Regions from separate parts of the Massilia sp. GER05 genome, predicted to be linked through region 2. Evidence: riboswitches for the same ligand, from Rfam matches in the RefSeq annotation. Region 2 holds a riboswitch; each other region holds the start of a gene.
The links. A riboswitch is a leader RNA that binds a small molecule or an ion and turns the genes downstream of it on or off. The one in region 2 is predicted to bind thiamine pyrophosphate.

Region 1: linked by a shared signal. The riboswitch ahead of ACL58G_RS14395 (TonB-dependent siderophore receptor) and the one ahead of thiC (phosphomethylpyrimidine synthase ThiC) in region 2 are both predicted to bind thiamine pyrophosphate.
Region 3: linked by a shared signal. The riboswitch ahead of ACL58G_RS23210 (D-amino acid dehydrogenase) and the one ahead of thiC (phosphomethylpyrimidine synthase ThiC) in region 2 are both predicted to bind thiamine pyrophosphate.

The regions. Positions count from the first base shown of each region.
Region 1 covers NZ_CP178858.1:3,207,949-3,211,179, forward strand. Annotated here, with positions in the region: gene ACL58G_RS14395 (TonB-dependent siderophore receptor) at 1-1,762, opposite strand, end outside; TPP riboswitch at 1,847-1,946, opposite strand; gene ACL58G_RS14400 (iron-containing alcohol dehydrogenase) at 2,019-3,176, opposite strand.
Region 2 covers NZ_CP178858.1:434,617-437,847, forward strand. Annotated here, with positions in the region: gene ACL58G_RS01900 (DUF971 domain-containing protein) at 1-11, shown strand, start outside; gene ACL58G_RS01905 (MOSC domain-containing protein) at 131-976, opposite strand; TPP riboswitch at 1,112-1,215, shown strand; gene thiC (phosphomethylpyrimidine synthase ThiC) at 1,413-3,231, shown strand, end outside.
Region 3 covers NZ_CP178858.1:5,234,519-5,237,749, reverse strand. Annotated here, with positions in the region: gene ACL58G_RS23220 (hypothetical protein) at 87-266, shown strand; gene ACL58G_RS23215 (hypothetical protein) at 338-580, opposite strand; gene ACL58G_RS23210 (D-amino acid dehydrogenase) at 645-1,904, opposite strand; TPP riboswitch at 1,999-2,103, opposite strand; gene ACL58G_RS23205 (hypothetical protein) at 2,196-2,324, opposite strand; gene ACL58G_RS23200 (hypothetical protein) at 2,388-3,059, opposite strand.

The DNA.
Region 1 (3,231 bases), 2.8 Mb from region 2:
TCAGCGCCATCAGCGACACGCTCCAGTCCAGCGCCGGCGTCGCTCGGCCCTGCGCGGTCAGCTCGATGCCGCGGTGCGTTTCGCGGCCGTTGCGGACGAACGTGTTGTTCGCGTTCGTGTATTCCAGGCCCTGGCGGATCTGGAACAGGGCGGCCGACAGGTTCAGGCCATTGCCCAGCGCGGCCTTGGCGCCGATCTCGACCTGGTGCGAACGCTGCGGCGCCAGCACCGAATTTTCGTTCGTCGTCTGCATCGGCGCGATGCCGCCGTGCTGCAGCCCGTGGCTGACCGCGGCGTACACGTTCCAGTCGCGCGCGGGGCTGAAGACGAGGCCCACGTTCGGCAGCAGGAACGCGTCGTCGGCGTGCACGTAGCCGGTGGCGTCGTCGACGAATTCGCTGCGCTTGATCTGGACGTGGCGCAGGCCCGCGTGCAGGGTCAGCCGGTTCGTCAGGCTCACGATGTCCTGCGCGAACACGGCGCGTTCCTCGTCGCTGCGGCGCTCGAACACGGGGCCCGTCACGCGGTCGGCGGCGACGTGCGGCGTCACGAGCGGGTTCCAGATATTGCTGTACCCGACGTAGTCGTAGACGTAGTCGCCGAAGCTGTCGTGGCGCTCCGAATACGACGCGCCCAGGGTGAGCGCGTGGCGCAGCGCGCCGGTCGCGAACTTGCCCTGCACCTGCGCCTGCACGCCCCACGGCGACTTGCGCTCGCCCGTGCTCTGGTAATCGTAGACGTCGTAGTCGCCGTTGCCGCAGTAGCCCGGATAATAGCCCGCGCCCTCGTTGCTGCAGCCGTAGGGGAACGCGGTGAAGTCGTCGCGCTTGAACCAGTGCTTGTTGCCGGACACGGTGGCGGTCCAGTCCTGCGCCAGCTTGTATTCGAAGCGCAGGCCCACGTTGCTGTCCTTCGTCGTGACGGGGCGCGTCCACGGCTGGTCGTTCAGGAGCATCCTGGCCGACACGCCGGTCGGCAGCGTCGTGCCCTGGATCAGCTGGAAGCCGGGCGCCGTGATCTGGGCCTTGCGCTGGTAATCCATGTCCAGCTGCAGCAGCGCATCCGGCGTGATCTGCCAGTCGAAGGCGGCCGACACGAACTGGCGGTCGCCGTTCGCGCCGCGCACGTACGGGTGCAGGTCGGCGGCGGCCGCGTTGATGCGGTAGCCGAAACGGCGGTCCTCGAAGCGGCCGCCGAGATCGACGGTGCCGTACAGGGTGCCGCGCTCGGACACTTCCACGGTCGCGGAGCGCAGCGGCCCATTCGTCGGGCGCTTGGTCACGTAGTTGACGATGCCGCCCGGCGTGGCGATGCCGGCCGTGAGGCCCGCGAGGCCTTTCAGGATTTCGAAGCGTTCCTTGTTCTCCAGCGGGATCTGCGTATCGCCCGGGATCGCGAAGCCGTCCTTGCGATAGCTGTAGTTGTTGTCGAGGGCGAAGCCGCGGATGGAGAACTGCTCGGCATAGCCGACGGCGTTGTAGGCGTCGGCGACGGATGCGTCGAAGCGCACCGCCTCGGTCGTCGAGCGGATCGACAGGTCCTGCATCTGCGTGCGGCCCATGGAGATGATGGAGGCCGGGGTGTCGAACAGCGACGCTTCGCCGAAGCCGCCGACGCTGGCGCGGTCGACGGCGATGAAGCGGTTGCCCGTCACGACGACTTCGGCGACGGGGTGGGTGTCTTGTACCTGCGCGCAGGCGACGTGCGCGTACGCTTGCATCAGCGCGCAGGCCAGGATGGAGTACTTCAGTTGACGGTTCATGGTTTGCTCGTGTTCGCGCGCCGGCGATGGGCGCGCTGCTTTTTCTTAAAAGCCGGAGCCAACGGGGGAAGGGCAAACAAGGATGGGAACTGCGTTGCGCTTTCCTTCGCTGGCATTATCCAGATCAGGTACGAAGGGTATCTCTCACCCGGGAAGCGAACTCCCAGGACCCCTAGCGAAGGCGCGAGTGTAGCACAACGCGCCCTGTCGTGATGGTTCAGACAATAGACATGTTGTAAAGCGGATGGTTCCGCGATCAGGCGGCGCCGTCCAGCACCTCGCGCGCCACGTCCAGCGTGACCTCGCCGGTCTCGCCCATGCGCGTCATGCCGTGCGCTTCCAGTGCGGCGATCACGGCCGGGATCGCATCGCGGCCCAGGCCATAGTCGGACAACTTTGTCCCCACGCCCATGGCACGGAAGAAGTCTTCCGTGCGGGCGATGGCTGCCTCGATGCGCGCGTCCTCGTCGCCGCTGTGGAGGTCCCACACGCGGGCCGCATATTGCAGCAGTTTCGCCCGCTTGGCCGCGCGGCGCACGCGCAGCATCGACGGCAGTACGATCGCCAGCGTCTGCGCGTGGTCGAGGCCGTACAGCGCGGTCAGCTCGTGGCCGATCGTGTGCGTGGACCAGTCCTGCGGCACGCCGGTGCCGATCAGGCCGTTCAAGGCCAGCGTGGCCGTCCACATCAGGTTGGCGCGCACGTCGTAGTCGGCAGGCAGCGCCAGTGCTTGCGGACCGTCTTCGACGAGCGTCAGCAGCAAGCCTTCCGCAAAGCGGTCCTGCACCTTGGCCTGGGCCGGGACCGTCATGTATTGCTCCATCACGTGCACGAACGCGTCGACGACGCCGTTGCCCACCTGGCGCGCGGGCAGCGTGTAGGTACGGGTCGGGTCGAGGACGGCGAACTGCGGGTACACGGAGCGCGCGACGAACGCGAATTTTTCCCGCGTGCGCTTGCGCGTGATGACGGCGGCCGCGTTCATCTCGGACCCCGTCGCCGGCAGGGTCAGCACGACGCCGATGGGCAGCGCCGCGTGCACGTTCTTGGCGTGCTGTTCGAGGATGGTCCACGGGTCGGCGTCGAGCATGGCGCCCGCCGCGACGAACTTGGTGCCGTCGATGACGGAGCCGCCACCCACGGCCAGCAGGAAGTCCACGCGTTCGCGGCGGACGAGCGCGATCGCTTCGGATAACGTTTCGACCGTGGGATTCGGCTCGATGCCGCCGAACTCGAACACGGTGCGGCCGGCCAGTGCGGCCATCACGGCGTCGAACGTGCCGTTGGCGCGGATGCTGCCGCCGCCGTACAGCACGAGGACGCGCGCCTCGGACGGGACCAGTTTGCCGATGCGCTCGATCTGGCCGTCGCCGAACAGGATGCGGGTGGGATTATGAAAGTCGAAGTTGTGCAAGGTGATCCTCTGGTTTTGCTCAGAGGATCATTATCGCGCAGGTGTCCTGCCGGCG
Region 2 (3,231 bases):
CGTTCGTGTGATGTCGGCGTTCGCGTGGGCGGGGGCCGCCCACCCTACGATGTAGCGATGCCGTAGGGTGGGCACCCCGTGCCCACGCGAACATCAATCCGTACGGTGGCACCCCGTGCCCACACGGACATCAGAACGCGATCTCGGTGGTCAATTCCTGCCCGAGATGCAGCTCGTTGCCGGCCCCCGCCGTCACGATGCAGTTCATGCCCAGGCACACGGCGCCATCCATGCGCGGATTGGCGCGGTAAGTCTGCAGGATGTCCAGCGGATCCGGGCCGGGAATGCCCGTCGCCTGGTCGATGGACGGGATCGGGCAGCGCGCGCACGGCTTCACGGGACGGATCTCCACGTCGCCGATCGTGAGCGTCGCGAGAAAATCCTCTTCGCAGGCATCGATGCCGTCGACGACGAGATTCGGGCGGAAGCGGTCCATCTGCAGCGCCGTGCGGCCGGCCGCGACTAGGCGGGCGTTGAGGTCGTCCAGCGACGCCTGGCCGATCAGCAGCAGCGGATAACCGTCCGCGAAACGCGTCCGCGCTTCCACGCCGTTCGTCCACTTGGTGCTCGTCGGGCGCACGACGTCGCGGTGGAAACGCACGAGCCGGCACGAGGTTGCCAGCGCATTCGAAAACCAGTCCGCCGCCGCGTCGCCGCAATCGGCGGCGTCCACCGTGTCGTCCCAGATCTTCACCGTGCGCTTCGGCGCGGACGCGTCCCAGGCGAGCGGCAACACCAGCGGATCCATGCCGGGCGCATGGACGCGCAGCCTGCCGCCATCCGGCAGCGGCCGGAGCAGCGCCATGCGCGGATGCTCGCGCTGCGTGAGGAACTGGCCGTCTTCCGTCACCAGCATCCATTTGCGGTCGTGCACGCCCAGTGCGAACAGGCCGGATTCGAGCACGGTGGCGGACCGGACGGCGATACCGGCGCAGGATTTGATCGGGTACAGCAGCAGATGGGTTAGGAGGGCCATGGATCGGTTCGTTCTGATGGGATCTGAAGAGTCAGGCCGATAGTATGCACCAATCCACACCCGCGGTTCCTGTTTGCCAAGCGCATAAAACCCGCGTACACTCCGTCCCGTCGTTTCGTGGACTGCACGAAACGACGCCAATGCTAGGGGTCCTGCGCCGTCATCAACGGCGTGGGTGAGAAATACCCTCCGAACCTGATCTGGATAATGCCAGCGAAGGGAAGCTACAGAGTCGACGCGCACGTTCGCTGCACGTATTCTCCGCATCTCCTCCAGCTGGATCGCCGATCTTACGGGGAACTTCCAAACCTGCTGCGCGTTGCATTTTTGCCCTGCGATGCTCGCTGTACTAGCGTACAGCTCCGCGTCTCGGACAAAAATTGCTGCCGCTCGCGACGGTTTTGAAGTGCCCCTCAGTGACCAACAAGGAGTGCACTTGAACGCCGATCCGAAATTCCTCTCCGCCAGCGCCACCGTCGACGCCGCCGCCGTCGCGCCGCTGCCCAATTCCCGCAAGGTCTACGTGACGGGCAGCCGCCCGGACATCCGCGTGCCGATGCGCGAGATCACCCAGTCCGACACGCCCGCATCGTTCGGCCATGAACCGAACCCGCCCGTGTGGGTCTACGACACGTCCGGGCCGTACACCGATCCCGACGCCGCCATCGACATCCGCTCCGGCCTGGCCCCGCTGCGCGCCGACTGGATCCGCGAGCGCGGCGACACCGAAGAACTGGCCGGCCCGTCGTCGCACTACGGCGTCGAACGCCTGAACGACCCGAAGCTGGCCGAGCTGCGTTTCAACCTGCAGCGCAAGCCGCGCCGCGCCGTCCCCGGCCGCAACGTCACGCAGATGCACTATGCACGCCAGGGGATCGTCACGCCCGAGATGGAATACGTGGCCATCCGCGAAAACCTGCGCCGCCAGGAATACCTCGCCGCGCTGGAAGCCGCCGGCCCCACGGGCAAGCGCATGGCGCAGATGATCGGCCGCCAGCATCCGGGCCAGTCGTTCGGCGCCAGCATTCCCCGTGAAATCACCCCGGAATTCGTGCGCGACGAGATCGCCAAAGGCCGCGCGATCCTGCCGAACAACATCAACCACCCGGAATCGGAGCCGATGATCATCGGCCGCAACTTCCTCGTGAAGATCAACGCGAACATCGGCAACTCGGCCGTGACGTCGTCGATCGGCGAGGAAGTCGAGAAGATGACGTGGGCCACGCGCTGGGGCGGCGACACCGTGATGGACCTGTCGACCGGCAAGCATATCCACGAAACGCGCGAATGGATCATCCGCAACAGCCCCGTCCCCATCGGCACGGTGCCGCTGTACCAGGCGCTGGAAAAGGTGCACGGCAAGGCCGAGGACCTGACGTGGGACATCTACCGCGACACGCTGATCGAGCAGGCGGAGCAAGGCGTCGACTACTTCACCATCCACGCCGGCGTGCGTCTCGCCTACGTGCCGATGACCGCGAACCGCCTGACGGGCATCGTCTCGCGCGGCGGCTCGATCATGGCCAAGTGGTGCCTCGCCCACCACAAGGAATCGTTCCTGTACACGCATTTCGAAGAGATCTGCGAGATCATGAAGGCGTACGACGTCGCGTTCAGCCTGGGCGACGGCCTGCGTCCGGGCTCGATCTACGACGCCAACGACGAAGCCCAGCTGTCCGAACTGAAGACGCTCGGCGAGCTGACGCAGGTCGCGTGGAAGCACGACGTGCAGGTGATGATCGAGGGTCCGGGCCACGTGCCGCTGCAGCTCATCAAGGAAAACATGGACCTGCAGCTGGAGCAGTGCCACGAGGCGCCGTTCTACACGCTCGGCCCCCTGACGACCGACATCGCGCCGGGTTACGACCACATCACGTCCGGCATCGGCGCCGCCAATATCGGCTGGTACGGCACCGCGATGCTGTGCTACGTGACGCCGAAGGAGCACCTGGGCCTGCCCGACAAGGACGACGTCAAGGACGGCATCATCACGTACAAGATCGCGGCGCATGCGGCCGACCTGGCCAAGGGCCATCCGGGCGCGCAGATCCGCGACAACGCGCTGTCGAAAGCCCGTTTCGAATTCCGCTGGGAAGACCAGTTCAACCTGGGCCTCGATCCGGACAAGGCGCGTTCCTTCCACGACGAGACCCTGCCGAAGGATTCCGCCAAGGTGGCGCACTTCTGCTCGATGTGCGGTCCGCACTTCTGCTCGATGAAGATCACGCAGGAAGTGCGCGACTACGCGGCCGGCC
Region 3 (3,231 bases), 2.5 Mb from region 2:
ATCACCGGGCGCCGGGATTTCCGGACTTCGCGCGCCTCCTGGCCACTGGCCTCGGTGCCACGAGCGCACCGACATCCGCGCCGGCGATGATGGCGAGCGACCGCTATGTGGGCGCATGGTCGTACGCGGGCGGATGCTACGAGATCGACGACGACGTGTGGGCCTGTGTCATTCATGCCCGCGACGGGGGTGACCGGGTCGTGGCCGACATCGAACGGGCGCTGGTGCGCAGCGGCCGGTTCGTCAGAGACGACGCGCCGGGTTGAGTTGCGGTGCCCAGGTTCGCTGGACCGCGTACAGGACGCGGATGACGGCCGCCGGATTCTTCAAGCCGGCTTCAAGGCATATCGGCGGCGCGCCCGGGCGCGACGACGAGCACGACGGCCCACAGTGCGAACCGGAGCGCCCGGTCGACGGCGAAGACGCAGCAGGTCCAGGCGGCGAGCTGCGCGAGCGAAGAACCGTGGCCGGGCAGTGCGGCGTCCAGCCCGGCGGCGCGCAGCAGCGCATGGGCCAGCGCCATCGCGCAAAACAGGCAGGGGAGTTCGACCCACCGGTATTTTTCGAATAGCTTTTTCATTGCTGCCTTGTCGTGTAAAGACGGTAATGTAGCATGGCTCGCGCGCCGCAAAACACGCCGATTGTCACGCCCCGCAAGTGAACGCGAAGTCCACCTCCGGCGTCCTCCCCGACACGATGTCCGCGATGGCCCGCCCCGACCCGCACCCCATCGTCCAGCCGAGCGTCCCGTGCCCCGTGTTCAGGTACAGGTTCGCGTAGCGCGTGCGGCCGATGTACGGGACGTTCGAGGGCGTCAGCGGGCGCAGGCCGGCCCAGTAGGTCGGGTTGTCGTAGTCGCAGGCGTCCGGGAACAGCGCGCGCACGCGGCGCGTGATCGCGTCGCAGCGCACGGGGTTCAGGTCGCGCGTGTAGCCGTTCAGTTCGCACGTGCCGGCCACGCGCAGGCGGTCGCCGAGGCGCGAGAACACGAGCTTGTGGCCGTCGTCCGTCAGCGAGACCGTGGGCGCCGCGTCCGGGTCGAGGATGGGGTAGGTGGCGGAATATCCCTTGCCTGGATAGATCAGCAGCCGGATGCCCAGCGGCGCCAGCAGCCCGACGGAAAAACTGCCAAGGGCGACGACGACGGCGTCCGCATGCAGCACGCGGTGGCGGCCGTCCGCATCGATGATTTCCACGCCGCGGATGCGGTCGCCTTCGGCCAGCAGGCGCGTGACGGTCGTGTTGTACGTGAAACGGATGCCGGCCGCCGCGCCGTGTGCCGCGAGCTGCGTCGTGAAGCGGTGGACGTCGCCCGATTCGTCGGTGGCCGTGAAGTCGCCGCCGACGAGCTTGCGGCGGACGGCCGCGAGGGCCGGCTCGATCCGCACGGCCTCGTCGGCATCGACCGTCATGCGCGGGCAGCCCAGGTCGCGCATCGCGGCGGCCGCGTGGCAGGCGCGCTCGAATTCCCGGGCGTCGGTGTAGAAGTGCAGGATGCCGCGCGTGAGGCTGTCGTACTCGATGCCGGTGCGCGCACGCAGCGCCTGCAGGCTGCGGCGGCTGTATTCGGCCATGGCGACGATCCGGCGCAGGTTGGCTGCCACGCGGCCGGGCGCGCATTCGCGCACGAATTGCAGGCACCAGCGCCATTGCAGCGGGTCGGCCCGCAGGCGGAACAGCAGCGGCGCGTCGGCGCGGCCCAGCGACTGCACGACCTTCAGCAGGCCGGCGGGCGTGGCCCACGGTTCGGCGTGCGAGACGGAGATCTGGCAGCCGTTCGCGAAGCTCGTTTCCTGCGCGGGGCCGCTCCGGCGTTCGATGACGGTGACGTCGTGGCCGGCTTCTGCGAGATACCAGGCGGATGCCGTGCCGACGACGCCGGCGCCCAGGACGATCACGTTCATGGGTGCGCGACCAGATGGAAAACGGGACGATGCATGCGGCTCCTCGTAAGTGCGACGGGTGGAGCCGGCAAGGGAGAACCGGAGCCGGTGCGCGACCGGAATCCGCATGCTTCCCTTCGCTGGCATTACCCAGATCAGGTTCGGAGGGTGTTTCTCACCCGCGGCCGCGGTGGCGGCTGCAGGACCCCTAGCGTTGCCTTATGGCAGGGAAGATTCTAACACGAGGATGCACGGGGACACCGGCCCGCGGACGGGGCCGGAAGGCGGGCAGGCCGCGCGGCGATCGCGCGGTCAGGCCGTGACGGCGATGGCGGCCGCGGCCGGCACGACGGTGGGCTTCACCGGTTCGCGCCGGTCCTGGCAGGCCACCAGCATGAGGCAGGCCAGGAGCAGCAGGCTCCAGCGTGCGCGATGGTTCATGATGCGCCTCCTTTGGCAGCATCGTAGCGCAACGCCGGGGCGCGCGGCGCGCCGGTCACATCGTCAGAACTGGTAGCCGATGCTCGCGCGCACGACCGGATAGACCTTCAGCGCATCCACGTCGTCGCGCAGGCGCAGGCGCTCCGCGGCGACGTCGCTGGCGAGGGCCTTGCAGACCGTGTTCGACACCGTGCAGCCGACGCTGGCCAGCTGGACGTTCGGATTGCCCTGGTAGAAGACGCCGAGATCGATGTTCGTGGTCCAGTGCGACGAGCGGGCCAGCGCGTTGCCCCAGCCGATGCCCAGGTAGGGCGCCGCCTTGCGGTAGTCGATGCGGCCGGTCAGCAGGCCGACGTCGGTAGCGGAATACGCGTGGCCGTTCAGCGTGAATCCACCGGTGCCGTTCGGTTTCGCTTTCGCATTGAACTTGTTGCCGTTGTAGACGAGACCGCCGGTCAGGTGGAAGGTGCTGCCTTCGGTCAGGTACCAGTCGAACAGCACGTCGAACGTCTGCAGCTTGCCCTTGATGTCGTAGTCGACGCCGTCGGACGTCTTGTCGAAGTTGTGGCGGAAGTAGTTGGCGCCGAAGCGGCCGTTCAAATAGGTTTCCATCGGCACGACGACGTGGAAGCCCACGCCGGTGGAGCCGAGGTCGGCCGTTACGCCGACCTGCGCGTTGGCGGCACCCGCCGCCAGCAGGGCGGCCGCGGCCAGCACGGTGTATTTTGCGAACATCGATAGCCTTTCAGTGGTTGAGGCCGCGATTGTAGCTGCGCACTTACTGCAGTGGAATTGTTGCGCTGCGGTTTGTGGTAATCCCGCCCGGAACGACAATGTAAGCAGGTGTTGCAGCGAATTGTGCATATGCTTTCATTTGATAAACTTCACTTAAACATTACAACGAGGT